2 regions of the Paenibacillus sp. FSL K6-3182 genome follow, and region 2 is predicted to be linked to the other one. Evidence: riboswitches for the same ligand, from Rfam matches in the RefSeq annotation. Region 2 holds a riboswitch; the other holds the start of a gene.

Region 1 (14,851 bases), 790 kb from region 2:
AACCTTCATTTTCATCTCAGCAACGATGCTATTTGGCATGAAAGAGCTGATTGGTCATTTTATGATTCACATCGTACTGCTTTTGTTTATTATCGAAGGCGCTTGCATCTATAAGAAACCGCTCTCCGTTTATCGCACGACCTTCACGCAAATGGTGTTCGTTCCGCTTAATTTTATTTTCGTACTAGCTACCTACCTCCTCCTGTATTACCGCTTCGCTTAACTCTTATTGGAATCATTCCGGAGCCCACTTTTTTTTCGTGTTTGACACAGCCATAATATTACTTCTATATAGTTAGTAATAGACTCTATTGTGCAGAAAGGATGAATCGTTATTAAAACTATTATTAATTTCGCCCATCGCGGAGCAAGCGGTTATTGTCCCGAAAACACGCTCGCTGCATTCAAGAAAGCCATTGAGCTAGGTGCTACTGGCATCGAAATTGATGTTCAACTAACGAAGGACGACCAAATGGTTATCATTCATGATGAATCACTAATGCGGACAACCGGCTTGAACAGGCTTGTAAAGGATACAGCATACGAGGAGCTTATGTCACTCGATGCTGGCAGCTGGTTTAACCCCGCCTTCCAAGCCGAACGAGTTCCACTTTTAGAGCAGCTTCTTGAGCTTCTCCGTCATACGGATATCATTTTAAATATCGAACTTAAAAACGGTATCATCCAGTATCCAGGTTTGGAGCAAAAGGTAATTGACATGGTTCGAGCCTTCGGAATGGTTGATCGCATCATCCTATCCAGCTTCAATCATTATTCGCTGTCGCTCTGCAAGCAGCTGGCACCTGAAATTCGTACCGGTGTTCTGTATATGGAAGGGCTTTATCGTCCTTGGGAATATGCAGCGACGCTTCAGGCTGATGCACTGCATCCTTTCAAATACGCTGTAACGCCAGAATGGACAGCTTCCGCCGCTGCACATGGCATTGCCTACCATCCGTTTACGGTTAATGATGCGGAAGAGATGGAGCGACTCATTGACGCAGGTGTAGACGGCATCATTACGGATTATCCTGATCGATTGGCTGAGGTGCTATTAAGGAGAGGGGCATAAGCGGTATGAAAAAAACATGGCTGCTCGGGTTCGGTTTTTTTAGCATCAGCATTACATGGGCGCTTTACAACGCATTCGTCCCCTTTTTTCTCGATAAGTTTTTGACGAGTACGGCGCTGATTGGATTCATGATGACGATCGATAATTACTTTGCTCTTTTTTTGCAGCCATGGATTGGAAGCCGCAGTGATCGTACAAACACGCGCCTTGGCCGAAGAATGCCCTATTTGCTCATCGGCATGCCACTTGCAGCCTTGTTCGGTGCGCTCATCCCTTGGCACACAAGCCTGCTCACGCTCGTATTGTTTATGGTGCTTATGAATCTGTCGATGAGTTTGTACCGCTCCCCGACTGTCGCGCTTATGCCCGACATCACTCATGACAGCAAGCGTACAAAAGCAAATGGCATTATTAACTTCATGGGCGGCATCGGCTCCATTATTGCTTTCGCAGGAGGCTCGTTTCTATATGAGAAACATCACTCACTCCCTTTTCTAGTTGCATCCATTTTAACGCTCATTTGTTTAGTCATTCTCTTGAATAACATAAAAGAAAAACGTGATGCACTCTCTTACTCGCCTGCTGAGGAGAAAACAAAAATATCGTTCAAAGAACAATGGAACCGTCCTACGATCTTTTTGCTTGGCGCAATTTTCTTCTGGTTTCTTTCCTATCAAGGGGTTGAAGCCTTCTTTACTCTGTACGGCACAAAGCACTTACAGCTGACCGAAGGCCAATCATCATTCTCGCTCGCCTTCTTCTCACTCGCTTTTGTAGCTGCCGCCATTCCAAGCGGATTGCTTGGCAACCGCTTCGGTAAAAAGCTTATTATCACATTAGGGGTTATTGGCCTCATCGTTATTTTTGCAGCGATCTCCTTCGCAGACGCGCTGCTCCCGCTTCGTACCTTGCTTATTATCGGAGGCATCTGCTGGGCGATGATCAATATCAATTCCTATCCGTTTATCGTTTCGCTCGGCAAAGAGCAAAGCATCGGTACACGGACAGGCATCTATTACTTAATCTCTTCACTTGCTGCTATCGCTTCACCGCCGCTCATGGGCGGCTTGATTGATCTGCTTGGATATTCCGTGCTGTTCTATTTCTCATCAGGAGGCATGGTTATTGCGCTCTTGTTCCTGCTATGTGTAAAAGACAAGGGGCTTGTTAGGCCTGTGAATGATCCTTCTATTTCGACAAGCTTATAATATAAAAAAAATCCGGCTGCGCGACTTCTGACGTCGCAGCCGGATTTTATTGTTATAACTTAGTGGATGCTGCCTTTGCTGAATCCGCCGCCCATGACGTCGGATACATGCTCGATAGCAATAAAGGCATTCTCATCGATGGATTGCACGATAGCTTTGAGCTTCGCAAGTTCAAGTCGGGATACGACGCAATAGATCATTTGCGTTTCATCCTTCGAATAGCCGCCGCGCGCTTGGATCAATGTCGTTGTACGACCTAAACGGTCAATAATCGCTTGCGATACCTCATCATATTCAGAAGAAATAATCGTTACCGATTTCGACTCATCGAGACCTTCCACAACGATATCAATTAATTTAATCGCTATATAATATGTAAACATCGAGTACATGGCTGAATCCCATTCAAACACAAATCCCGCAATTACAAAAATAATAACGTTAAATATCATGATAATTTGTCCGACTGGCATACGCATTTTCTTCGAAATTAGAATCGATACAATTTCTACGCCATCCAGTGAACCGCCGAAACGTATCGCAAGACCAACTCCTGCACCGAGAATAAGACCACCGAACAAAACAGCGAGCAGCTTTTCTTCTGTAAATGCTTCAACGTGATGGAGCAATGATGTCGTGATCGACATGACGATAATGCCATAAAGGGTTGAGATCGCAAACGTTTTCCCAATTTGTTTGTATCCAAGAATTAGGAATGGTACGTTTACTGCGAACAAGAACACGCCGAGTGGAAGCGATGTGAGGTGCGCCAACATAATCGATATACCGGCAATGCCACCATCGATTACATTATTCGGAACGAGAAACAATTCGAGTGCGACGCCCATTAGAATCGAACCAATCGAGATAAAAATAAACCGCTTAAAAATTTCTAAAGATGATAACCCCTTATGCGTTTTTGCCAACTGCCCATCCTCCGTTTTCCCGATTTCATCCTATAACTTTAGCATAAAAAAGCATTTTTTTCAAAAACGCATGTACCTCGTTTAGAACATATGCTGTACTATCCTGTCCTTATTCCGTCGCAATAACCGTGCAAAACATCTATTTTCAGCTAGTGTTTACAAAAATATTATAAACTTTCCAACACAAGAAGAACTGCTTCAGCCAACATGCGCTTGGAAGCAGTCCTTCATAGACTTACATTTATGCTCACAAATTAGTCTACGTAACCTGCAAGGCCTTTGTCCATCAAATAATCCATTTCTGCGTCCAAGATTGATTCCACGACCAGCTCATTGGACTTTACATCAGGACGGCTCAGTACATAATCTACGAGCTCGTCGCCGTCAATATCTACCTCGCCATTTTTATCTTCCTTCGCGCTGCTGATGAACGCTTGCTCATGCTTTAATACAAGCTTAATCAGCTTCTCATCCGCGTTCGTTTCGTTTGCTATATACTGTAAAAGTTCTTGCTCATTCAATTGCTCACTCATCGTCTGTCATCTCCTAATTGTATCGCTCGTCTCATTGTACCACATTCATATGACCTTTATGAGACCGCATGTCTAAACTTGCTGTAAAAATTGACTGCCATGCAGTTGATCATACAAGCCTTTTTTCGCGAGCAGCTCATCATGTGTACCGCGTTCAGCAATTTCACCATCTTTAATAAATAGAATGGTATCCGCATTTCGAATGGTACTGAGTCGGTGCGCAATAACGAAGCTCGTTCTACCGCTAAGCAGCTTCTTCATCGCTTCTTGAATTTGAAGCTCAGCCAGTGTATCTACACTGCTCGTTGCTTCATCGAGTATAAGCAGCGCAGGGTCTCCAAGAATAGCACGAGCAATCGTGATAAGCTGGCGCTGCCCGTGACTTATGTTCCCGCCTTCCGCTGTCAATTCGGTCTCATAGCCTAGCGGAAGCTTCGTGATGAAGCTATTCGCATTCGCTTGGACAGCCGCCTCCTCGACCTCTTCATCGGTAGCATCCAGCTTGCCATAGCGGATATTCTCACGAATGGTACCCGAGAACAAATGGGCATCCTGGAGTACGATGCCAAGCTGTTTACGCAAGCTGTTTTTGTCTATCGTGCAAATGTCTTCGTCATCAATCAGTATTTGACCGTCCTTGATCTCATAGAATCGCCCAATTAGATTAATGATCGTAGTCTTGCCCGCTCCAGTTGGACCGACCAGCGCAACGGTCTCTCCCGGCTTAGCAATAAAGGAGATGTTATTAAGCGCTGCCGTTCCGTCGTTATATTCAAACCGCACATCGCGAAACTCTACCTTACCGCCAATCGATTCCATTTCTTTCACAGACTCGGGTTCTTCATATTCTGATGGAATATCCATCATCTCAAATACCCGCTCCGCGCCTGCTACCCCCGACTGAATCATATTGTATTGATTGGCGACCTCGTTCAAAGGGCCGGAGAATTGCTTGGAATAACCGAGAAAGCTTATGATGACGCCCACTGTTGCGTGGCCGTGAATCGCCAGCCAGCCGCCGACACCTGCAATGATCAAATAGCTGATATGACCAAACATGTTCATGAACGGGCCCATCGTACCCGAATAAATTTGGGCTTTGGTTCCGACTTTCTTCAGCTTGGCATTAGCGGCGCTGAACTGCTCAGCCATTCGCTCCTCTTGATGAAACAGGGCTACGACCTTCTGTCCCGATACCGTCTCCTCGATAAACCCATTAAGCCCGCCAAGCTCCTGCTGCTGTCCTTTGAACTGACGCTGTGTTACCTTCGCAATTCGTTTCGTTACCAAAACAATGACCGGAATAACAATGAGTGCTACAAGCGTTAGCCACACATTTAAGAAAAGCATCATCGCGAACGAGCCTATGAGCATAATGACGCTTGAGATGATCTGAATTAAGCTTTGGTTCAGCGTATTCGTAACATTGTCAATGTCATTCGTCGTACGACTCATGAGTTCACCGTGATTTTTACTCGCAAAAAACGGAATAGGCAGCTTTTGCAAATGATTAAATAATTCCTTGCGAAGACTCCATACGGTTCGCTGCGATACATCAGCTAAATAAATGGCTTGAAGCCAGCTGACTAAGCTGCCAGCCGCGTATATGCCAAGCATAAGCAAACAAATAGAAAGCAGCCCATCGTATCGCTTCGCTACAATATAATCATCCAAAGCTTTGCCCAAAAAATATGGACCGGCGAGCGTAAGTCCTGCGGCAACTATCGTTAATGCAATAACCGCTAGCAATCTAGCGCGGCCATGAAGCAAATAAGTTCCTATTCTTCTTAATGTCGTTAGCGTATGATTCATCTATCAAGCTCCTTGCTGGGAAAAGGCCATTTTCTGGTATAGCTTGCTTTGTTCAAGAAGCTCCTGATGCGTGCCAATTGCAGTAATTCTTCCATCCTCAAGCACAATAATCCGATTTGCCTGCTGTACGGATGCAATTCGCTGACCAATGATAAGACAAGTGCTGCTCTTCATAATCTCTTGCAACGATTTGCGTATGAGTAAATCCGTTCTCAGATCAACCGCGCTTGTACAATCATCAAGGATGACAATTTTGGGTTTCAGCAGCAACGTCCGCGCAATGGACAACCGCTGCTTTTGGCCGCCGGACAGATTGACCCCGCGCTGGCCAAGCAGCGTATCGTAGCCATTCTCCAGCTTCATAATGAATGCATGAGCCTCAGCTGCCTTGGCTGCTGCCTCTATTTCATCCTGACTCGCATCCGGTTTGCCATAGCTGATATTTTCACGAATGGTTCCACTGAACAGATGCGCCTGCTGAAGCACCATTCCGATTTGGCCATGCAGCTCTACAGAAGCGATCTCGTTAATCGGATGGGAATCAATGCGAATCATTCCCTCTGTCGCTTCATAAAACCTTGGAATGAGGCTGACCAGCGTTGATTTTCCTGAACCGTTTATCCCTACGATCCCAATCGTCTCGCCCGGCTCTATATCCAGATCTATATCGTGAAGTATGTTTTTCTCCGAGCCTTCATAGCTGAAACTCACATGGTCAAACGTAATTCTGCCAGCCTGTATTTTCTTGGACTGCTCGTTAGCTTTTCGTTCAGCTGTCCATTTATCTGCCGGTACCTCCAATATCTCGTTGATGCGGTCAGCAGAAGCCTTGGCCCGAGAGATTGCAATCAATTGATTTCCAAGTCCTAGAGTAGAGAAGAGAAGCTGTGTAATATAAGTTAAAAAGGCGGCGAGACTGCCCACCGACAGCGCACCGTGCTCAGTGAGCATTCCCCCATACCATAATGCAGCTACAATACTAAAATTAAGAATGATCGACACAAGCGGCGTATTAAGCGCAACGATCTTAGCTGCTTTTAGACTGGCATGCAGTAGATTTGAGTTTGTTTCATTAAAACGTTCTTCCTCGTAATCGGACCTTACAAATGCTTTCACAACGCGGATACCGGACAAATTTTCTTGCATCACGGTATTCACTTGATCAAGCCGGTGCTGCATCATTGAAAACAAAGGAACGGTAATCCGAGTTGTAATGATGAGGAAGAGAGCTAATAAGGGTATCATTGCGAGCAAAATAATAGACAGGCGCGGGCTTATTACAAAAGCCATGACCAGACTGCCGATAATAATGAATGAACTGCGTGCAAATACGCGCAGCAGCAGCAATACTAAGCTCTGAATTTGTGTGACATCACCCGTCAGTCTCGTCACGATAGAGCCTGAACCAAAACGGTCAAGCGATCGAAGCGAGAGCGACTGGATTTTTTGAAACAGCTCCTGCCTGAGATCAGCCCCAAAGTTTTGTGATGCTATCGTCGAGAACACCGTGCAGCCGACACCTGCTATTAGTCCGATTAATGCGGCGATCAGCATTTTGGGCGCGGTGCTCGCGATTGCTGTGAGATCCCCCGCTATAATACCATCATTCACAATGCTCGCCATGAATTGCGGCTGCAGCAAATCCATGAACACCTCTAGCAGCATAAACAACGGTGCCAGCACAGCACTCAGCCAATATTTCCTCAAAAATCTAGTGAGCTTTAACAACTTACCACCTCTATCTCCCATCATTTTACGCAAACTGCAATAAAGAGGGCAGCGCGACCCGCTCCCTCTTGATAAAGTAATTATAGCATCCATCCTCTCGTTTCTACACCTAAATAATCATAAAATAACGTTGGATGACTCGCTTTTGAACTTTCCACCTGTTAAAATCAAAATACCAATAAAAAGCTGTGCGTAACTGGCGGAACATGGGCAACCATGAGGAAGCGCACAGATCATTAGCCGTACGCCTGGGCAAAGGTAAGGGGACATACCCCTTGCCTTTTTATGCTTTTTTAACATCTATTTATAAGGGGCTGAGGTAGAAGATGACGGAAAAACTGATTTTGGATGGAGCCATTGTGGCCGATGCAATTAAAGAGCAGCTAAAAGCAAGAGTTGAGACTCTTAGCAAGCGGGGAATCATTCCATGCTTAGCGACAATACTAGTGGGCGATGACCCAGCCTCTGAAACCTACGTTCGAATGAAGGGAAATGCATGCAAGCGGCTTGGCATTGATTCCAAACGTATTCATTTGAACAAAAACATCTCCACAGATGATTTGATTGATGTTATTTTGCAGCTTAATGCAGACCCGCTTATTCACGGCATCCTCTTGCAGCACCCCGTACCGCATCAAATTGATGAACGTGCTGCCTTTGAAGCGATTAGTATCCATAAGGATGTTGATGGTGTAACCGCGTTAGGTTTTGCTCAAAATGCATTTGGTTATGCCCAGTATCCGTCATGTACCCCTGCTGCTATTATGGCTATTCTTGATTACTATGGAATCAAGGTTGAAGGCAAACATGCCGTCGTCGTTGGACGAAGCCCGATTCTCGGCAAACCCGTTTCTCAGATGCTGCTGAACCGCAATGCAACCGTAACAACCTGTCATTCCAAAACAGAAAATGTAGCGGAGCTATTGCGCCTTGCCGATATCGTTGTTGCTGCAGTCGGCAAACCAAGCTTTATTCAAGGCGAATGGATTCGCGATGGCGCTGTAGTGCTTGATGCAGGGTACAATAAAGGGAATATTGGGGACGTTGACTACGAAGCATGCCTAGCAAAAGCAAGTGCGATCACCCCTGTGCCAGCAGGTGTAGGTCCTGTTACGATCGCCACGCTTCTGAAGCATACAGTTGACTCCGCTGAGCGATTTGCACTTCATTAAAAGATATAGGAAGAAAAACGAGGGGATCTTATTTGCTGCCTTGCAGCTAAGATCCCCTCGTTTGTTCTATAGGATGTTTACACATCCCGTTCTAATAAATACCTCGCAGTAAACTGATCGGTAATGAGTACATTCGTGTAGCCGCCGCGCAGCGCGCCATAAATGCCATCTACCTTCTTCGCTCCGCCTGCCACAAGTATTGACTGGTCCTTGCGCTTCAGTTCATCAAGACTGATTCCAATCGTGCGCTGGTTCATGAGTGTTGAACAAATATTACCTGTAATATCGATATAGCGTGAGCATATATCGCCAGCTGCCTTCTCTCGTATAATTTCCAGATCGGAATCTGTGAAATAATTGGCTCTAATTAATACTGAATCATCCGTAGGTGCTCCCACGGTTACAACGGCAATATTAGAAAGCTTCCCTAGCTCCAAAATATTGCGGATATGGCGATCCGATTCAATCGTCCGCTTGACAACCTCATGGTCAACAAGCGCCGGCAGCGGAATAAAGTAAGGTATCGTATGAAAAGCCTTGCCGAATAAATGAACAATTTCATAAGCGTATGTATTCGTTTCCGAATGGCTAACCCCGCCGTTGAGCTGTACGACCTTAACGTCGCGAACCGGCTTATCCTTAAGCTGAGAAGCCATTTGAAAGAGCGTCGTTCCCCACGTTGTCGCAATGATATCGCCATCTTTTACCGTATCGTATAAATAGTTCGCTGCCGCTTCGCCAATATACCTCTTTACGATGCTGTCCTCATACTGCGGCACAGAAACGATAACCGCTTTTTTCAGCCCAAACTTCGCTTCCAAACGATTCGCCAGAACAAAATTGTTTTCGTTCGGATGTACGATTTTTATTTGAACGTACCCCTCATCCTTCGCCTGCTGTAAAAATCTTGATATCGTAGGGCGCGATACCCCCAGCTTCTGGGCGATTTCTTCCTGATTATAATCCAGTTCATAATACAGCCTTGCTACATCAATCATTTTGCTAAGCTTATCATCCAGTCGATCATCAGCCATCCAAGTTTCACTCTTTCTATTTATGTCTAGAAATGCAAACGGTATCTACTCCCTCTAATTTAACATAGGTTTCAAATGAAGTGTCGCCTTCTTTGTATGAAAACAACAAATCTTACTAAAAAAAACGTCCCACCCCACTCATAACAAGTGGAATGGGACGCTTTTGCTTAATTAAATTCCGTTTCTTCCTTCATACTCTAGTGCGGACAAAATCAGTGTAACCACATCTGCTCTTGTTGCATTTTTCTTAGGTGCAAATTTATTGCCGCCCATGCCTGCTACTAGTCCTTCGGCTTGTGCCGCAGCGATATAAGGACGTGCCCATACAGGAATGTCACTCAAATCAGCAAACGTCGGCTTCGCCTTCGGATCAACTTTAATGCCTAGTGCGCGAACAAGAATTACGGTCATTTCCGTTCTTGTTAATTCACTTGATGGTCGAAGCGTATTATCCTCGTAGCCTGCAATGACCTTATCCTCGATAAGCTGTGCAAAGAAGGAGCGTGCCCATGCAGGAACTTGACCCGCATCTGCAAAGTCCAGCTTGCTTGTCGACGATTCAAGCTTCAGCGCTCTGCCTACCATTGTAATAAATTGTGCTCTTGTTGCTGTGTCTCCAGGGTGGAACGTACCGTCTCCATACCCATTAACAAACCCAATTTCCACTGCCTTCGCAATAGCATCTGCCGCCCAGTGGCCGCGTACATCACTAAATGTGATGGATGGTGTCGTCACCGGCGGTGTCGTCGGTGTTGGCGTTGGTGTCGGCGTCGGTGTTGTCACTGGCGGTGTTGTTGGTGTTGGAGTAGGTGTTGGAACTACAACATTCACATCAACAATACGTCCTTCTGTCGTTGCATTAATCGTACCTAATTGATTGATATACTCCAAGAATACCTCGTAGTCAACAATGTTCATTTCGTGCTGACGTCCAGCATCTTTAGCTTGCTTCATCGAGCGATAGAAATCGCCGCCATTAGCCATAAATGAGTTTGTTGCTACAAAATAATAAGCATTCAAATCAATTGCGCTGTAGCTGCCGTCTGCGTTTTTGATTTCAACCTTCGTAATGCGTTCGCCAGCCTGCTTAAGCTTTCCGTCTGCATCCAATATTTCAGGTTTTCTATTGGAATCGTAGTAGAAGCGCATGCCCGATACTTGCGGGAAGCGGCCTTCTCCGGTTTTGATTCCACTTACACCGTTCTCAAGCGCAGCAATAATTTCTTGGCCTGTCATACGAAGCGCCGTAAGGTTGTTTCCGAAAGGCATCACCGTAAGCAATTCACCCATCATGATGTCTCCATCTACTTTACCCTCAGCGGTTTTCTTAATTGATTCGCGAATACCTCCGCCATTCTGAATGCCAACATAACCTTTTACATCCAGTTGCTTTAATGCCTCGTTGCTGTTTACGAAGCTTTTTACTTTGGAGACCATTCCGTCTGTGATCAAGTTTCCTAAGTTGGTTTCTTTTGACCGTACAGAATTACGATCACCATCCAGGAACACATTTGTTTTACCGATGACTTGCTTCTGAATATCGGCAACACCCGCACTGTATGGCTTCAACATTTCAACAGCTTCCGGGTCCGCTGCATAGCCGCTAACTGTAAGCAGCTTGCCATTCCATGCGGTCAATATCCCTTTGTTATTGAATTCGAGGTCCAAGCGGCCCAAATAATTTCCATATTGTTCTGCCTGTACAACGAGTGTCGGTTCTCCCGCAGCATGATATACAAGCGGAGCGTCAACCTTCGTGTGGCTATGTCCACCGACGATAACGTCGATGCCCGTAACCTTCTCAGCCAATACTTTATCAAATTCATTTCCTAGATGCGTCAATGCCACAATTTTATTGATGCCTTCTTTTTGGAGCATTTTGACCGTTTCTTCAGCTTTCTTAATATAATCCTCAAACACAATATTATCTCCTGGCGAAGCAAGGAATTTTGTATCCTCCGTTGTTAAGCCGAATACGCCGATTTTTTGCCCGCCTTCATCCAGTATAATTGCGTCATAAATTTTACCTTTCGCAGCTGGTTTACCGATTGCCTGCTCAGGCACAAGTCCGTTCATTGCAGGTTCCTTGCTGAAGTCAATATTCGAGCTTACAAACGGGAACTCCGCTTTTTTGATAAAATCAGCAAGAACGGATGGACCTTTATCGAATTCGTGGTTTCCGAATACCATCGCGTCATAACCAATCTTATTCATAAACTCCAAGTCCGCTTGACCAAGATATTTGTTGAAGAACAGCGTACCTGAGAATACATCACCTGCATCAAGCAAGATAGAGTCTTTTACTTCTGCACGAATTTCTTTAATCGCTGTAAATCGTTTTGCAATCGAATCAAGGTGAGCATGCGTGTCGTTAACATGCATAATCGTTAGCTTGAATGGATCGTTCTCGCCTGGAAGCGGCTCGCCTTTTAGATCTGTAATACGGCCTTCCAACCCCATATTAATAGTGCCAATTTTCGTTAGATATTCGATAAACACCTCATAATCAACGATGTTCATCTCGTACTGACGACCGTCATCCTTCGCTTGTTTCATGGAGCGGTAGAAGTCACCACCATTAGCCATAAAAGAATTTGTTGCTACAAAATAATAAGCATTCAGATCAATAGCACTGTAGCTGCCGTCAGCATTCTTAATTTCTACCTTTGCTATACGCTTACCCGCAGTTACAAGCTGTCCATTGGCATCTAGTACTTCTGGCTGCTTCTTGGAATCATAGTAGTAACGCATGCCAGATACTTGTGGGAATCGACCTTGAACCGTTTCAATTCCGCTTACACCATTCTCTAACGCATCCACAATTTCCTGACCCGTCATACGAAGTGATGTAAGATTATTGCCGAATGGCATAACTTCCAAAAGCTCTCCTAGTGTAATGTCACCATCCGCTTTGCCTATAGCTTTCAGCGGAATAGGTTTACGAATTCCGCCACCATTTTGAATCGCCACAAAGCCTTTTACATCAAATTTCTTTAAATCTGGATTGCTGTCAACAAAGCTTTTCACTTTAGAAACCATTCCATCTGTCATTATGTTTCCAAGATTGACTTCCGCAACACGACCAGACGGGTTGCCTCCATCTAAAAATACATTCGTTTTACCAATAACCTGTTGTTTAATAGCTTCAATACCCTTTGTGTACGGATCAAGCAATTCAGTCGCTACCGGATCTGGAGCAAATGTTGCAATATCGAGCAGTTTGCCATCCCATTTAGTCAGTACGCCTGCTTGATTGAATTTGAGATCCAAGCGTCCCAAATATTTGTTATACTCCTCCGCCTGTACAACTAGCGTTGGCTCTCCATGTGTCTTGACTACCTTCGGAGCATCTACTTTCGTATGGCTGTGACCTCCTACGATAACATCAATTCCAGCTACTTGCTCAGCCAATTGAAGATCGAATGCATGACCAAGATGAGTCAAAGCAATGATTTTGTTAATGCCTTGATCTTGCAGCATTTTGACGGTTGCTTTCGCTTTAGCGATATAATCATTAAATATGATATTTTGTCCCGGAGACGCAAGAAACTTCGTATCCTCTGTAGTTAAGCCAATTACGCCGACTTTCGTCTTGTCCTCGCCTACTTCAAGAATAAGTGAATTATAAATCTTTCCATCCTGAGCCGCTTCACCAGCCGCTTGCTCGGATAATAATCCGTTAAGTGCAGGCTCCTTGCCGAAATCAATGTTGGAGCTAACAAATGGGAATTTTGCTTTTTTCACAAAATCCGCCAGCACCGATAATTCTTTGTCAAACTCATGATTACCGAAAACCATCGCATTGTATTTCATCAAATTCATAAACGTTAAATCTGCCTGGCCTAAGTATTTATTAAAATACAAAGTGCCCGAGAATACATCGCCAGCATCAAGAAGGAGTGAATTAGCTGTTTCATTACGAACCTGCTGAACTGCAGTAACTCTCTTTGCAACATTCGCCAAATTCGCATGTGTATCATTCGTATGCATGAGCGTCATGGTAAACTCAGCAACTTTTTTAGCCGACAGATCCAGCTGCGCAAGAAGCGGATCATGATCGCTCACTCTGCCCTGTTCTGTAGAGAAATCAGCATTGACATGTACTACGTCGATTTCTGCTTTTGTCCCATTTGCTTTATCAACGAGAATGTGATCAAGCGTTTGAGAGTTACCGTCATAGATATACGAGTAACGTTCTGAAACCGGCAGCGTATCTACAAGGTTTGTCAATTCATTGCCTTTAATTTTGTTCAATGTGCCAGAGAATTGGAAATCGTTAAAGTCGCCTAGCACGACTACACTTGCTTCAGGGTCTTTCGTTGTCAAATCCTTCACAAAGCTGTTAACAGCTTCCGCTTGCTTCGCGCGCTGCACTTCGCTGCTGCGAACAACCGGCTGAACATCACCCCAAGGCTTGCCGTCTCCACCTTTTGAATTCAGATGGTTCGCAATCGCAACAACTCGTTTTCCTTTGAACATAAATTCTGCTACAAGCGGTTTACGAGATGAAGCAAATGTGGAAGCATCTGCAGAGCCAATACGCCCTGGGTTTTGCGACAATCCGCCAATTCCGTCTACCTTAATTGTTGATTTGTAATCGCCTTTCGTTCCTTGAGCAAGCGTTACACGGTCGGCTTTATACAAGAAACCAACACGGATATTACCGCCAGGAGCGCCGCCATCTTTATTTCTCTCAGGAGCAATATCTGTATAAGAATACGTTGGTCCGCCTTTTGCTTTAATCGCATCAATCAGCGTTTTGAAGCTTTGGTCAGCATCCGTATTTTCGGTATCCTTTTCACCATCGTTGTCTTGTACTTCCATTAAACCGATAATGTCTGGCTGCTTCATATTCGTTACAATAATTGAAGCAATTTTTGCGGCTTTAGCTGTTTGATCTGCGCTGAAGTTTTCCACATTAAATGTAGCAATCGTCAGCTTGTCCGGGTTCGGTACAATATTCGTTACCTTCTGGACGTTTATACTGCGTACGATAGTTGGCAAAGCTTGTGTAGGCAACAGTTTATACAGATCACCAGCGTATTGAATTACGCCAACGATATTGCCGTTAAAAGCATCGCCTGTTTTAATCTCTGCACCAGCTGGCTTTGATCCGCCTACATACAGCTTCTGTGGATTCAAGCTGCTATCAATAGCAGACAAACCATTTCCTTGCAATACAATTCCGCCTACAGCGGTTTTCACTGGATTGTTAGCACCATTATCAAACGTAATTGGAGTTACCGCATTCGCGTAAGGTCCAGTAATCGTTGGATTTTTCACTTCAACGAGCATGCTCTCCAAACTCTCGAAGAAATCAATTGCATCGTTTTCTGGGTTGAACTTGCTGAAGCTGTCGGTATCGA
Region 2 (14,851 bases):
CTGAAAGATCATCCCCATCTCTTTACCACGAATGTCCTCCATTTGATTATTGGACATTTTCAAAATTTCTTGGCCTTTAAACATAATCGATCCTTTAGTATCGGCCGGAGGCGATGGAATCAAACGCATGAGCGATTGTGCAGTTACACTTTTGCCGCAACCGGACTCCCCAACGATGGCTACTGCCTCGCCTTTGTTGACGTGAAAATTCACACCGCGAACCGCTTTAACGATACCGCCTCGAACTTTGAAATTAACACGAAGGTCTTTTACTTCAAGTAATTTCTCCATCATTGACCACCTCCTACTTCTTCATTTTCGGATCAAGCGCATCTCTCAGACCATCGCCAAAAATATTAAAGCAAAGCATCGTAACGCTTATAACTGCTGCTGGGAAAATCATTCTCCACGGATACAGTGTCCATGCTTTAATTGCATCATTTATCATCGTACCCAAAGACGCAGCCGGGGATTGAACACCTAGTCCCAAGAAGCTGAGGAATGCCTCTGCGAAGATCGCACTTGGAACAGTAAGTGTCAACGTTACGATAATCGGACCCATTGCGTTAGGAATAAGATGTCTGAATAGAATACGTGGAGTGCTTGCGCCGAGCGCTTGAGCAGCCATAACGTATTCTTGATTTTTGAGCTGCATGATCTGGCCGCGCACAATCCAAGCCATACTGATCCAACCGGTTATACTAAGCGCAAGCACGATCGTGAACATGCTCGGCTCTAATATGACAATCAAAAGAATGATAATAAGCATGCTTGGAATGGAGTATAGAACTTCACAGAAACGGTTCAATATCTCATCGACACGACCGCCGAAGTAACCCATAATTCCACCGATAATTACACCAAGAACCAAGTCTGCGAGTGCAGCATATATACCAACCTGCAGAGATATCCCTGCCCCCATCCAAGTACGGGTGAAGAGATCCCGCCCAAGATCGTCTGTACCAAACCAATAGGTAGCGTTAGGATTCAGGTTCTTTTCCTTCAAGTGATTCGTTTGAAAATCCTGCTCTGATATGATCGGGCCAAAAATCGCCATAAGGGTGACGATAAGCAGCACAATTAAGCTGAACATCGCTATTTTGTTGGAACGCAGACGCAGCCAAGCATCTTTCCATGCCGAGATGCTCTCACGAACAACTACTTCCGTGTGCTTCTCATCTTTGTTCAGCTTCGCGAATTGATCCGGCGTAAAGGTCTTATCCTTCATCCTTTTCCGCCTCCTCTTGTTAGCTTGATACGCGGATCGACAAAGCCATAAGCAACGTCAGTCAAGAAACGCGCAACCATCAGGATAATTCCATAAAATAAAGTAAGCCCCATTATGAGCGTATAGTCGCGGTTAGTAATACTTTGTACAAAATATTTCCCAATTCCACCTATACCAAAAATTTGTTCGACAACGACAGAACCGGTAATAATGTTAGCGGTCATCGGTCCGATATAAGTTACTACTGGCAAAATAGCATTGCGTAGAGCATGACGAACCAAAATAATGCGGCCGCTGAGACCTTTAGCACGAGCGGTCTTAATGTAATCAGCGGATAGTACTTCTAGCATCGTTGAGCGCGTCAGACGCGCGATAAATGCAGCTGGAAGAAACGAAAGCGCAAGAACAGGCATAATAAAATCTGTAGGATCGTTAAGTCCCGATACATTGAGCCAACGCAGCTTGCTGCCTAGGACGAACTGTAAAATTGATGCTGCCAAAAAGTTGGGAATCGATACCCCAAGCACTGCAATAACAATCGTGAAGCTATCCAAAAATTTACGATGATTAAGAGCTGCAACGATGCCCAGAATCAAACCTAATGCTAGCGACACAATAACAGCAAAAAGGCCGATTTGCGCAGAGTAAATAAAGCTTTCTTTAATAATGCGAGTAACGGACATATATTGCTGCTTCATTGACATCCCTAAGTCGCCATGAAGCAAATTGTTCAAATACATCAAGTATTGTTTCCATACCGGCTGATCAAGGCCGTACATTTGCAAGAGGTGCTCCCTTATTTTCTCAGGAATAGCCTTCTCCCTAATGAAGGGATCGCCCGGGATAATTTTCATAAGAAAGAACGTAGCGGACGCAAGAACAAACAACGAGACAAACATGGACAGAAACTTCTTGGATACATATTTTATCAACGCAATGGACACCTCCTTACAGAATATAAACAAGAAGTAATGCTAAAAAGTGATAAAGCCTGAATCTGTCAACAAGAAAGGGATATATGCGGACACCCCGCATATATCCCTAGCTTCAGGTGCTGGAAGGACGACTATTTCGCTTCGTAGAAACCTCTAGTGTAGTCGATGTCCCCTTTGTAGTCCAAGAAGATGTTCTTGAATCCAGGTTTAAGCATGTAAACGTTGCTGTAGTAGTAAATTGGCATGATCGGCATGTATTCCATAAGAATTTTTTCTGCCTCAGTCATAGCCGCAATACGTTCAGCTTGATCTCCGCTTGCATTCGCTTTTTTGATCAAAGCGTCGTATTCAGGTGAAGCAAAACCAGTATTATTTTGACCGCCGCCAGTTACGAACATATCCAAGTAAGTCATTGGATCGTTGTAGTCAGCTCCCCAACCTGCGCGAGCGATTTGATAGTTCATTGCAGTACGGTTTTTCAATAGAACAGCAAACTCTTGGTTCTCGATACCAACTTCGATACCAAGGTTTTGACGCCACATTTCAACGATTGCTTCAGCAATTTTCTTGTGGCCGTCGCTTGTGTTGAACGTCAATGTTACTTTAGGGAACTTAGCAAGCTTAAGCTCAGCTAGACCTTCAGCAAGCAATGTTTTTGCTTCGTCAACATTTTCAGTGAAGAAATCATCTTTTACTTCGTTACGGTAATCTTCTTTCAAACCGATGATGCCTGGTGGTACAAAACCAAACGAAGGAACTTCGCCGGCCATTGTTACGCTCTCAACGATTGCTTGACGATCAATCGCCATTGCAAGTGCTTTACGTACTTTTACGTTGTTGAAAGGAACTTCTTCTGTGTTGAATTGGTAGTAGTACGAGCTTGCGATACCTTTAGTAACGATCTCGTCTTTTTTAGATTCTTTTAGAACCGGAATTTGCTCAGCTGGGATTTCACCAGTTGGTTTACCCGTGTAATCAAGTTTGCCTGTCTCGTAGTTAGCAAGCTCAGTTGCAGATTCAGCGATCATTGTGAAGTCAACGCCTGCAAATTTCACTTGTGCTTTATCGTAGTAGTTTTCGTTAGGAACAAGCTTAATGGAAGTATTGTGCTGCCATTCGCTCATTTTGAAAGGACCGTTACCGATGATTGTTTTAGCATCAGCAGCCCAAGCCTCGTTGTCCTTCACAGAAGGATGAACAGGGTTGTAAACATAGAATGATGTAAGGCTCAAGAAGTATGGTGTAGGTGAAACGAGTTTAACTTCAAGCGTTTGAGCATCAAGAGCTTTGATACCCACAGCGTCTGTGTTTGTCGTTTTGCCTTCGTTATAATCTTGTGCGCCAACGATGTAGTAGAATTGGTACGCGTAAGTTGAACCTACAGCTGGATCAAGCGCGCGCTTCCAAGAGAATTCGTAGTCATTTGCAGTAACAGGGTCGCCGTTACTCCATTTTGCGTCTTTGCGGATTTTAAATGTGTAGGTTTTGCCGTCTTCTGATTTTACCCAGCTTTCAGCTGTTGCAGGAATGGATTCACCATTCTCGTTTTTACGAGTAAGACCCTCGTAGATACCAGTTGCAAGTGTACCTGATACGTTGTCTTCCATAAGTGCCGGGTCAAGTGTCGAAGGCTCAGAGTGAATGTTCATTCTGAAAACTTTCGCTTCGGATGCTCCTCCATTTGTAGCGCCGTTTGTTGCGCCGTTCGTAGCACCGTTGTTGCCTGTTTCTTCTTTAGGCGTACAACCAACAGCGACAATAGCAAGAATGAGTAAAGCAGCAATAAATGATAAAGCAGACTTTCTTGTTCTCATTGTAATCCTCCCGTTTTTTTTCTGCTCAGTTCAACATGGCAAAATCGTCCAACTTACTCGCTTTGTACACAAACGTTTGCATCTTCTTCTAGCTTGTCCAATGCAAATATACGTATCCTCTTGAGCAATGCTAAACATTTTCCCCATTTAAACAATGAGTTTAAATATAATAATAAATTTCACTATACAACCATGTTAATTATTTATCAAGAATATGTAAGCTGTAAATTTTTGTTTATAATTACTTTTATACACTGTTCTTTAACACATTAACGCGTTTATTCAATTAATTATTCTGTTGCGTTAATGCTGTACAGCGTTTATTCAGTTAATTATTTTAATAATATTTCACTTTAATATTTTTACAGTCATTTATTTACAAAAATAGCACTAATACTTAAAAATACAGATTAAATTGAAAATCCTTTATATTTCCATATTATTTTAAACTACATATATATTCCACAAATATATAATGTGTTTTTTTCGTATTTATACTATAACACAAATAATAACGACCATTATATTTAATTATTATTTTTCGGTCGTGCAAAATGAACGTTTTTTCATTTCAACATTGACGTTTGCTCATTTATTCCAAGCGGCTTTTAACTTTATTATTTTTTTTAGATATATTGTTTATGCACGGCATATAATCAAAAAAAGACCTATTCATGCATATGCACAAATAGGTCTTTTTTAATTAATAATATATTTATGATTAGTAAGTCATGCCAGGGTAAAGTGGGTATTGTGCCGTAAGATCACGAACCATGCCGCGCGCTTTGGAGAGCACCTCTTGATCTTGAGGGCTGTTAAGCACAAGTGCAATAACCTCAGCAATAACCTTCATTGCGTTCTCTTCCATGCCGCGAGCTGTCGCTGCAGGAGTACCAATACGAATACCGGATGTTACAAACGGGCTTGTTGGATCAAACGGAATGGCATTTTTGTTAACCGTAATGCCTACTTCATCAAGCACATGTTCTGCTACTTTTCCTGTAATGTTCAGGTTGCGCGTGTCGAGCAGCATCAAGTGATTGTCTGTTCCGCCAGATACGATATTAAAGCCTTTTGCAACAAGCTCTTCCGAAAGAACTTTAGCGTTCTTAACAACTTGTGTTGCGTATTGCTTGAATTCAGGTTGAAGCGCCTCGCCGAAAGCTACTGCTTTAGCAGCGATAATATGCATCAAAGGACCGCCTTGCGAGCCTGGGAAAACTGCTTTATCAATCGCAGCAGCCCAAGGTTGACGACAAAGGATCATACCACCGCGAGGTCCGCGAAGGGTTTTGTGCGTTGTAGTTGTTACAAAATGCGCATGAGGCACTGGGCTCGGGTGAAGGCCTGCAGCAACCAAACCAGCGATGTGAGCCATATCAACCATAAACAATGCGCCTACATCATTAGCAATTTTGCCAAGCTTCTCGAAATCGATTGTGCGCGGATACGCACTTGCGCCCGCAACGATCAAACGAGGACGGTGCTTGAAAGCAAGCTTGCGAACTTCTTCATAATCAATAGTGAAGGAATCTTCTTGTACACCATATGCAACAAAGTTATAAAGCAATCCAGATGCATTAACAGGGCTGCCGTGTGTCAAATGTCCGCCATGTGCTAGATTCATACCAAGCACAGTGTCGCCAGGCTGCAAAGCTGCAAGGTAAACAGCCATGTTCGCTTGTGCGCCGGAGTGTGGTTGCACGTTCGCATGCTCAGCGCCAAAAAGCTCTTTCGCACGGTTGCGGGCAATATCCTCTACGATGTCAACATGCTCACAACCGCCATAGAAACGTTTGCTTGGGTAACCTTCTGCATATTTGTTCGTCAAAACGCTTCCCATAGCTTCCAATACCGCTTCGCTAACGATGTTCTCGGATGCGATAAGCTCGATATTGTCACGTTGACGAGTAAGTTCTAGTCCTAGAGCTTTCAATACTTCTGGGTCTTGTTTGCGCAAATTTTCCATGATTAAATTCCTCCTCAAATTAGATAACCTTTATCAAGCAAAAACGTCTTCGGTGTCCTTTAGACGCTGAAAATCAAAAAATTATGGCTATAAATCAACTATTCGCAAGTTCCAGCAGATTGCTCCGCCGTTATATTCTCGCTGAGCTCGTATACTGCTCGGGAGCCGCCTATTAACTTTGGCCTTGTGATAGCCATCGTGACATGCGCTCCGCCAATTTCACGAATCGTCGGACGAACGGGAACAGCCACCCGCTTCAAATGCATACCGATAAACGTATCACCAATATCGATGCCCGCATGCGCCTGCACCGTTTCCACCAAACAAGGCTCCTTCAGCTGACGATAGGCATAGGCTGCCATGGAGCCGCCCGCTTTAGGCACTGGCACTGCACCTACAATATCAAGCCCCAATCGTTCTGCGGAAGGTTGATCAATGACAAGCGCGCGATTCAGATGCTCACAGCATTGATAAACGGGAATAAAGCCAACTTCGCTGCGAACCGCTTCAACGCCTGCGTAAATTTGTGCAGCCGTTTCAATGGTTCCCGAAGTGCCAATGCGATGACCAAGCACCTCACTAGTACTTACACCGATTACTAGCAGCTGACTCATACCAAGCTTGCCTGCCGCTGCCAGTTCCCTAACAATTTGCTCAACCTGTTCTGCAATGCTTCCTAGCTGTACGTTTTCGTCTACGTTCATTGCGAATGCCCCCTAATTAGGACTGGCTGCTGTACTGTTCTTCAATTTGTTTCACTTTACTAACACGACCGACATGACGTTCTCCATTTGAGAACGGCGTTTCAAGCCATATGCGAATAATTTCGAGTGCCACTCCAGGACCGATCACTCGTTCCCCAAGCGCCAAAACATTTGTATCATTATGCTCCCGAGTGGCTTTGGCTGAGAACATATCATTCACAAGCGCACAGCGGATGCCGCGTACTTTATTAGCCGCAATCGACATGCCGATACCTGTTCCACAAATGAGTATACCGCGCTCTGCTTTGCCGCTCGTAACAAGGTCGCATACGGGCAATGCATAGTCCGGATAATCGACGGATTGGTCACAGTTGCAACCAAGATCTTCAATTTCATGACCAAGCGATTGAAGAAACGGTACAACTTCATCCTTCAAACGATAACCTGCATGGTCAGCACCAATAGCAATTTTCAACGCAAAAGACCTCCTTAGAAATGAAACATCACAGTGCTAGTATACCTATTTTTGCCCAAAAAGACGAAAAAAGAGCAAGACATGCTTATTAGCATGCTGCTCTTTGCCCAGGCGACCGGCCGTATATTCCGATGCTCCACCGTGGTTACCCACTTCCGTCGCCAGTTACATCGGAAACCGTATATTGTCATTTTATTATATCTTATACAGCTATAAAAATCAATCGAATGGGAGCAAAAATGACTTCTGCAACCCTAAATACTTATCTTTTGGCAAGCTTGTCCAGCAGCTTGACGAGCGCGTCCTCTATTTCGTTAGCACTGCTGCTGTATATAGCAAGCGAGCCTCCGAAAGGATCAACGATGTCAAAGCTTGGTATGCGACGCTCCAGCTCAAGCAATCGTCTTCTCTCGCCAGTCGTCAGCTGTTGGCCAAGCGCCTGCTTCATATGAAGCTCTGTATAGAGCTGCTCCAGCTCCTCAATATCCGCGAGCACTTGCGCGTCTTGATTTGCATATTCCTTTAACGTATAGATTTTGTCGACCGCTTCGGGATGCCATTGCAGCAAACCACGCTTATGATTTACCGTCATTGTCAAAATAATATCAGCCCAACCAACCGCCTCGCTCGTCAGCGCCAGCGACGTGCTCTTATGCTCGATGTCCCGTTGCCTAAGCGTCTCCACCGCATGAGCTGACACGGGCAGTCCATCAATAGTAGATATGCCTGCGGAGCGAACGGCTACGGTGATCCCTCTCAGAGCAGCCATTCGGCGAAGCATAGCCTCTGCCATCGGTGAGCGGCATGTATTGCCTGTACATACAAATAAAATACGTTTCACACTGCCAACTCCTTTTTGCACGTTATTCCAAGCTGTTCAACGATTAAGCGAAAACACTTGCAGCGTTCCTTAGATGCTAAATCAGCTTTGACTTGAAATTTAAAATAAGACTGAAATATTGTTCTGCTTTCTTACTTATATTCTAAAAGATAAACAAGATGCCGAACACGAACAAAATTCCTCCGCCTATGGCCTCTCCATATTCGCCAAGCTGACCGCTGACTTTACGCCCCAGCATTAAACCGCATATCGACATCAGCCCGCCGAGCAGACCGATAAGTAAAACCGTCATCAACATGTTTGCAGCGAACATCCCAAGTGTAATGCCTACCGAGAACGAGTCGATACTGACGCTAAGCGACAGAACGAGCAAGCCCCATAAAGATTTATGGTCAAAAGATTGAACCGCCTCGCCGCGCAGCGAGCTATAAATCATATGTCCGCCGAGCAGCACTAGCAAAATGCCTGCCGCAGTCGTGGCTACATCCCCAAGCAAGGAGCCGACGTATTGACCTGTGAAAATACCTGCCAGCGGCATGATCATATGAAACAATGCAATTACAATGCCAAGCTTCAAAACATCTCGCAGCCTTATGCCTTTGAGCCCTATTCCGAGTCCCAGAGAAAATGCGTCTAGACTGAGTGCCACCGCAATAATAAGCAGCGTCAAAAACTGTCCAGCTTGTAATTGTGCTTCAATCACAGCCTATCTCCCCCATGTCCGCTTGTAGTCTTTACCAAACATATGCGGACATGAGGACAAACATACTAGTGCGGTTTCAAGCTAATTTTGCTTCAAAAATGATCGTTCCCCTTACAGTGCTTTCTATACACGAATAATTCGGTTTCCAGCCGCTTTGGCTAACCGATTCATCAGCGCAGCGCCGATGCCATGCTCCGTGCAGCCTTCTGCCCAAATACGCTGAGCGCCTGCCCCGTCAAAATCTCGCAATGCCGCATAAAGCTGATGGGCTGCTGTGCCAAGCTCCGCCTCGCTGCCTAATGAGAAAACATGATCTGCATCGTAGCAATTCAATCTCTCTTCGAAAGCAAGTACGCCAGTTACCTCGCCGCGCTTCTTTGCAGCTTCTACTTGATCTCCAATATACGCTGCGACAGCTTCAAATTGGCCTTGCACAAGCTCAAGCTCCCCTTGTGGCGCATAATGAGTATATTTCATGCCTGGCGATCGCGGAGCCGACTCCGGTTCTTCTATCGAGGCACTATCAATCAACGCATGGGGTGCCGCTTCTTGAAGCGCTTCGCGCGTAATGCCGCCTGGCCGTAAAATACGAATGCCATGCTCGCCAGCAAGCTCAATTACAGTAGATTCCAGGCCAACGCCTGTTGCACCGTCATCAACAAGACCATCGATCCGCCCATCCAGATCCTCCAGCACATGCTCAGCAAGTGTTGGGCTTGGCCTTCCAGAACGATTGGCACTTGGTGCAGCAATTGGACAATCTGCGATCTCAAGGAGCGCAAGCGCTGTTCTATGATCCGGTATTCGAATACCAACGGTAGACAGTCCTGCCGTTACGAGCGGCGATAACGCATCCTCACGAACGGGCAGTACAATGGTAAGTGGTCCTGGCCAAAACTGTTCCATCAACGATGAAGCCAGCTCAGAATACGGCAGCACCAGCTCATCTAACTGCTTGCGACCCGCAATATGCACAATGAGAGGGTTGTCCGATGGACGTCCCTTTGCGGTGAATATCCGCTCAACCGCCGCTGAGCTGCGAGCATCCGCGCCAAGCCCATAAACCGTCTCTGTAGGGAAAGCAATAATACCGCCTTCTCTTAATTGGCTGGCAGCTTCCGATAATTGTTCACGCAGCTGAGAATCATGAGCCTGCTTTACGCGCCATACATTTGTTTTAGTCATCTCTATCCTTCAATCCTTGCTCTTAATTGAAATTGTTCATTCATTCGTTATTATAGCATAAGCACCCGCAAACAAGCAGAAACGACAACTGCACCAATACATTCAAAGGTGCAGCTGTCGTTTCTTATGAAAACAATGATTTAATCCAATTGATAAAAGATTCGATCATTTCCCAAATAAAAAATTTTGCTTCCGGCGCTTCGCCTTGGGAAGGAGTATCTGCCGGAGCTGCTGCTAAGGAAGCTGTCTTAGCCGCTGCAGTTTCCGATTTCACTACTGACGCTTGCTCTGTCTCTGCTCCAGCTGATGCTGCTGATGCTTCACCGCTTACAGCGTCGATAAAACATAACGGAGGGAACAATACGCACCACCAATTTTGTCCGCCGCCTTCGCCAAGTGTAATACGAAGGGCTTCATAGTCGCCAGCGGGGTAAACTTGATTGCCGTACATTTTTGTCGGGAACGGTACCATTCCAAGCTCTGCGGACGAGCCATATTCAAAGCCGCGGCTCTTTAGCACTTCCGCTGTAATGCGTTCAATTTCAGGCATATTTGCGAGAATCGTCTGACGTGCTTCCTCAATCGTCTGAGGTCCTGTCACCCAGCTATTCATCGCTTTAACGATTTCATCCCGGACAAGACGTTTCACGACTTGATCAGCAGGATTATCGGAATTGGCTAAAATACGAAGGCGAATGGCTTCCTGCGGAATTTCTCCGCCTGCAACCGCAGCATCCATTTGCTGAGCTTCCCAGCTCATAATTAAAATGATAAGTGCAAAAATAATAAAACCATATGATTTGCGATAAACAAATTTATTAGCCTTACCCGAATTAGAATGAGCGGATTTAGAAATATTGGAATAGGAATGAATAGAATAATGGCTGGACATATAACACAAGCTCCTCTCGTCGCACCCGTCAGTGCGTCTGCTTGCGTTCCGGAACGTATCTATCCGTCATTATGTCCGTTATGCTTAATATATAAACCTATCAATCTATCTATTTTTTATCTTATCGCAGACGCTCTTCTAGCAAGTTATAATATTTTCAATAAATGAGAAGGATGGATGAAAAATGGATTTTCAAAAAACTTATGCAGCGTATCGGCCGTTGCTCCATTCCATTGCTTATCGGATGCTTGGCACATTCAGCGAGGCCGAGGATTTGGTCCAGGATGTGTTTGCAGACTACAGCCTTTTGGACCCTAGTGAAATTAAAAATGAGAAGTCCTATCTCGTTCGGATGCTCACTAACCGCTCGATCAATCTCAGCCAATCCGCGCGCAAAAGAAAAGAAGTATATGTTGGACAATGGCTGCCCGAACCAGACGTCAGCACCGTAAAACAAGACCCTGCTGAAATTTATGCGGAGCATGAAGAGATTTCCTACGCGCTGCTTGTCATGCTTGAGCAGCTTACAGCCGTTGAACGGGCAGTGTTTATTTTAAGAGAATCACTTCAATACGATTATGAGGATATTGCTTCCTGCTTACATAAAACGACAGCAAACTGTCGTAAAATATACAGCCGAGCCAAAGAGAAGCTTCAGGAAGATAGATCGATGCTACCCATAAACACGGATAAAGCCGAGACCCTCGCTGTTGCCTTCATGGAAGCAGCTTCCTCTGGAAATTTCGAGAAACTGATTTCTCTTTTATCCGAAGAAGCGATTCTTGTCTCCGATGGAGGAGGCAAGGTACGTGCAGCTATTTTCGCTATTATTAGCAGAGAAAGAGTCATCGCCTTTTTGAAGGGTGTTATTCCGAAGACCTTCTTGGGAGATAGCCATCAATTCGCTGACGTGAACGGACAAGCTGGTGTCATCGTTAACCAAGCCGGTATGCCAAGAAGTGTTATCAGCTTTCGGCTCGATGAGGAAGGGCAGAAGGTTGAGCGGATTTATGTCATGTTGAACCCAGATAAGCTGAAGCATGTTCGGATCGAATGACCATTTGAAAATTTACGAACCGCCAATCGCGAACACAGCATGACTAAAGTATGACTAAACAAAGACGACTAAATAAAAAAATTTTTAACCTTCTGTCACAACCGATAACTGTGTTTTGTCTTAGAGGATGAAAGCAAATAATTAGAACATAGAGGAGAATGAGGAACATGACAGAAAGAGTCCAAATAGCAAAAGAAATACCTGCTGCATATCAGGCAATGAGCGGATTGGAGAAATACCTAGGCACTACGAGCATCGACAAGCAGCTGCTAGAATTGATTAAAATTCGCGCATCGCAAATAAATGGCTGTGCATTCTGCATTAATATGCACACGAAGGACGCTAGAAGCTTGGGCGAGACTGAGCAGCGAATTTACGCATTAAGCGCTTGGCGCGATACGCCTTACTTTACGAAGGAGGAGCGAGCGGTACTCGCTTTGACGGAGGCTGTCACAGTCATTACGAAAGAGCATGTGCCCGATGCAGTATATGAAGAAGTTGCCCGGTATTTCGAGAGCAAACAAGTCGGCGAGATTATTATGGCTATTATTACGATCAACGGGTGGAACCGTCTTGCGATAAGCACCGGTATGATGCCGGAATAAGTGTGAGCGGATAAAATCGGTGAAAAAGCGCTAAGTGATGGGTTGCAGTGAAAATAAGCCTAGTATATAGGCTTATTTTTGCGTGTCACATAAAAAAATGCGCTAAATGATGTGTTCGAGCGAAAATAAGTCTAAAAAGTAGGCTTATTTTCGTCAAAGGAGCTGTTTTCTCGAAAATAGAGCTAGAATGTAGGCTAATTTTTACATGTCACATACAAAAACGCGCTAAATGATGTGTTCGAGCGAAAATAAGTCTAAAAAGTAGGCTTATTTTCGTCAAAGGAACTTTTTTCGCGAAAATAGAGCTAGAATGTAGGCTAATGTTTGCTCATGAGCTACAAAAAAGCACTAAATGATGCGTTCCAGTGAAAATAAGACTAAAATATAGGCTTATTTTCGTCAAAGGAGCTGTTTTCTCGAAAATAGAGCTAGAATGTAGGCTTATTTTTACATGTCACATACAAAAACGCGGTAAATGATGAGTTCGAGCGAAAATAAGTCTAGAATATAGGCTTATTTCCGTCAATGGAACCCTTTTCTCGAAAATAGAACTAGAATGTAGGCTTATGTTTGCTCATCACCCGCAATAAAGCGCTAAGTGACATGCTCCGGCGAAAATAAATCTAGGAAATAGATTTATTTTGCTGAGCCCAGTCAGGCTGCTGCTTGAAAATGGCTGCTTTAAATGAAACAGAGGCTTTCCCGAAGTAGATAAATCTACTTTTGGGGAAGCCTCTTTTGCTGCAAGCGAAGTTAACTCCTTGTTGCAATGACATGGCGCTCGATTCCAGCGTAGTCACTGATGATTCGAATGTCGTCCCATTGCGACATTTCGCGCATCATGTCGGCAACGATGCGAGGCTGGCCCATACCGAGCTCGAATGCGACGATGCGAGGCATTTGCGCGAGCAGCGGAAGCTGCTCCAGCATGCGCCGGTACGGGATCAACCCGTCCGGCCCGCCTTCTAGCGCGAGATGCGGCTCATAGTCGCGAACTTCGCGCTGCAGCTCTAACATATCCGCCGCCGGTATATACGGCGGATTGGATACTAGCACGTCGATGCGAAGCTCGCCGTGCTGCAGTTCACCCTGCTCATGCCCATGTACAAATGGCATGAGCAGGTCGCCCTGCACGAATGTCAACCGATCCGCCGCATCATGGCGGATCGCGTTCGTGCGGGCGACTGCCAGCGCGTCCGGCGATAGATCGGACGCGCATACGCGCCATGCGTGACGCTGCGAAGCTAGCGTCACGGCGATGGCGCCGCTGCCTGTGCCGACGTCGACAATGGTCGGCGGCTGCATATCCCCTGCAATCAGCGCAGGGGGCCAAATAAGATCAGCTGCCTCAAGCACAGCCTCGACGAGCAGCTCTGTTTCCGGACGCGGAATGAGCACGGCAGGCGAGACTGTAAATGGCTGCCCATAAAACCATTGCTCACCAATAATATATTGAACAGGCTCCCCAGCAGCCTTACGACGTATGAGGTCTTCCCATTCTGCTAACCGCTCTGCAGGAAATAACTCACTGCCATCACGCAGCAATGCCGCTCGATCCATATTCAGCAAATGCATGAGCAGAAGCTCTGCATTGTTGCGCGGTTCTTCCACCGCTTCCGATTGCAAAATCGCTGTCGCTTGCATGCAAGCTTGCCGCAATGTTAATGGCGCAACAAACCATTGCTCCTCCGAATGCTTGCTCATCCCTGTATCGCCCTTCCCACTTTAAAGTAACTTCCTTCTCCTTCATGCAGCAACTATAGCCTCTTTTGCCATTACCGCCTCACAGCTAGCAGTACATTCGACAATAATTCACTGCAATGTCCAATCTATTTATGCGCTCCACACGACCATTTGCCTTGCCTTCGCTTCCCCAAACCGAACAAAACGCCAGACCGCTGATTGCTTATTGTAAGCAACCAGCGACCCAGCGCAAATTTGTTAAGCCATTTCACGTTCCATAAGATCAGCTTGCTCTGCAATCGTCAGGGAGGAAATAACCTCTGTCAAATCGCCGTTCATCACTGAATCCAGCTTATGAAGCGTTAATCCGATACGGTGATCCGTTACACGGCTTTGCGGGAAATTGTATGTGCGAATACGTTCGCTGCGATCTCCCGTTCCAACCTTGCTCTTACGCTCGCCCGCATACTTTGCTTCTTCCTCTTGACGGCGAACATCAGAGATACGTGCACGAAGCACGGCAAGTGCCTTCGCTTTGTTCTCATTCTGTGATTTGCCATCTTGGCAAGTCGCCATAATGCCGGTTGGAACGTGCAATACACGTACCGCGGATTTCGTCGTATTAACGGATTGACCGCCCGCTCCACTGGAGCAGAACGTGTCCACGCGAATATCCTTGTCGAAAATTTCAATCTCCACATCTTCAACCTCAGGCATAACAGCTACCGTAGATGTTGATGTATGAATACGGCCGCCTGAT

What was found. Region 2 has a riboswitch for ZMP and ZTP ahead of rpiB (ribose 5-phosphate isomerase B). Riboswitches for the same ligand answer to the same signal wherever they lie in the genome.
Region 1: it holds a riboswitch for ZMP and ZTP, as region 2 does, so the genes downstream of both, MHH56_RS27865 (tetrahydrofolate dehydrogenase/cyclohydrolase catalytic domain-containing protein) here and rpiB (ribose 5-phosphate isomerase B) in region 2, are expected to answer to the same signal.

Annotation. Positions count from the first base shown of each region.
Region 1 covers NZ_CP150265.1:6,335,409-6,350,259, forward strand. The annotation lists gene MHH56_RS27830 (hypothetical protein) at 1-223, shown strand, start outside; gene MHH56_RS27835 (glycerophosphodiester phosphodiesterase) at 335-1,072, shown strand; gene MHH56_RS27840 (SLC45 family MFS transporter) at 1,078-2,280, shown strand; gene MHH56_RS27845 (YitT family protein) at 2,340-3,206, opposite strand; gene MHH56_RS27850 (hypothetical protein) at 3,461-3,739, opposite strand; gene MHH56_RS27855 (ABC transporter ATP-binding protein) at 3,812-5,551, opposite strand; gene MHH56_RS27860 (ABC transporter ATP-binding protein) at 5,555-7,303, opposite strand; ZMP/ZTP riboswitch at 7,462-7,540, shown strand; gene MHH56_RS27865 (tetrahydrofolate dehydrogenase/cyclohydrolase catalytic domain-containing protein) at 7,606-8,451, shown strand; gene MHH56_RS27870 (sugar-binding transcriptional regulator) at 8,529-9,485, opposite strand; gene MHH56_RS27875 (5'-nucleotidase C-terminal domain-containing protein) at 9,657-14,851, opposite strand, start outside.
Region 2 covers NZ_CP150265.1:7,126,136-7,140,986, forward strand. The annotation lists gene MHH56_RS31155 (ABC transporter ATP-binding protein) at 1-291, opposite strand, end outside; gene MHH56_RS31160 (ABC transporter permease) at 305-1,228, opposite strand; gene MHH56_RS31165 (ABC transporter permease) at 1,225-2,160, opposite strand; gene MHH56_RS31170 (peptide ABC transporter substrate-binding protein) at 2,295-3,977, opposite strand; gene glyA (serine hydroxymethyltransferase) at 4,699-5,946, opposite strand; gene MHH56_RS31180 (TIGR01440 family protein) at 6,045-6,650, opposite strand; gene rpiB (ribose 5-phosphate isomerase B) at 6,667-7,125, opposite strand; ZMP/ZTP riboswitch at 7,224-7,304, opposite strand; gene MHH56_RS31190 (low molecular weight protein arginine phosphatase) at 7,388-7,966, opposite strand; gene MHH56_RS31195 (manganese efflux pump) at 8,109-8,669, opposite strand; gene MHH56_RS31200 (L-threonylcarbamoyladenylate synthase) at 8,793-9,854, opposite strand; gene spoIIR (stage II sporulation protein R) at 9,979-10,746, opposite strand; gene MHH56_RS31210 (RNA polymerase sigma-70 factor) at 10,931-11,803, shown strand; gene MHH56_RS31215 (carboxymuconolactone decarboxylase family protein) at 11,971-12,408, shown strand; gene prmC (peptide chain release factor N(5)-glutamine methyltransferase) at 13,162-14,112, opposite strand; gene prfA (peptide chain release factor 1) at 14,350-14,851, opposite strand, start outside.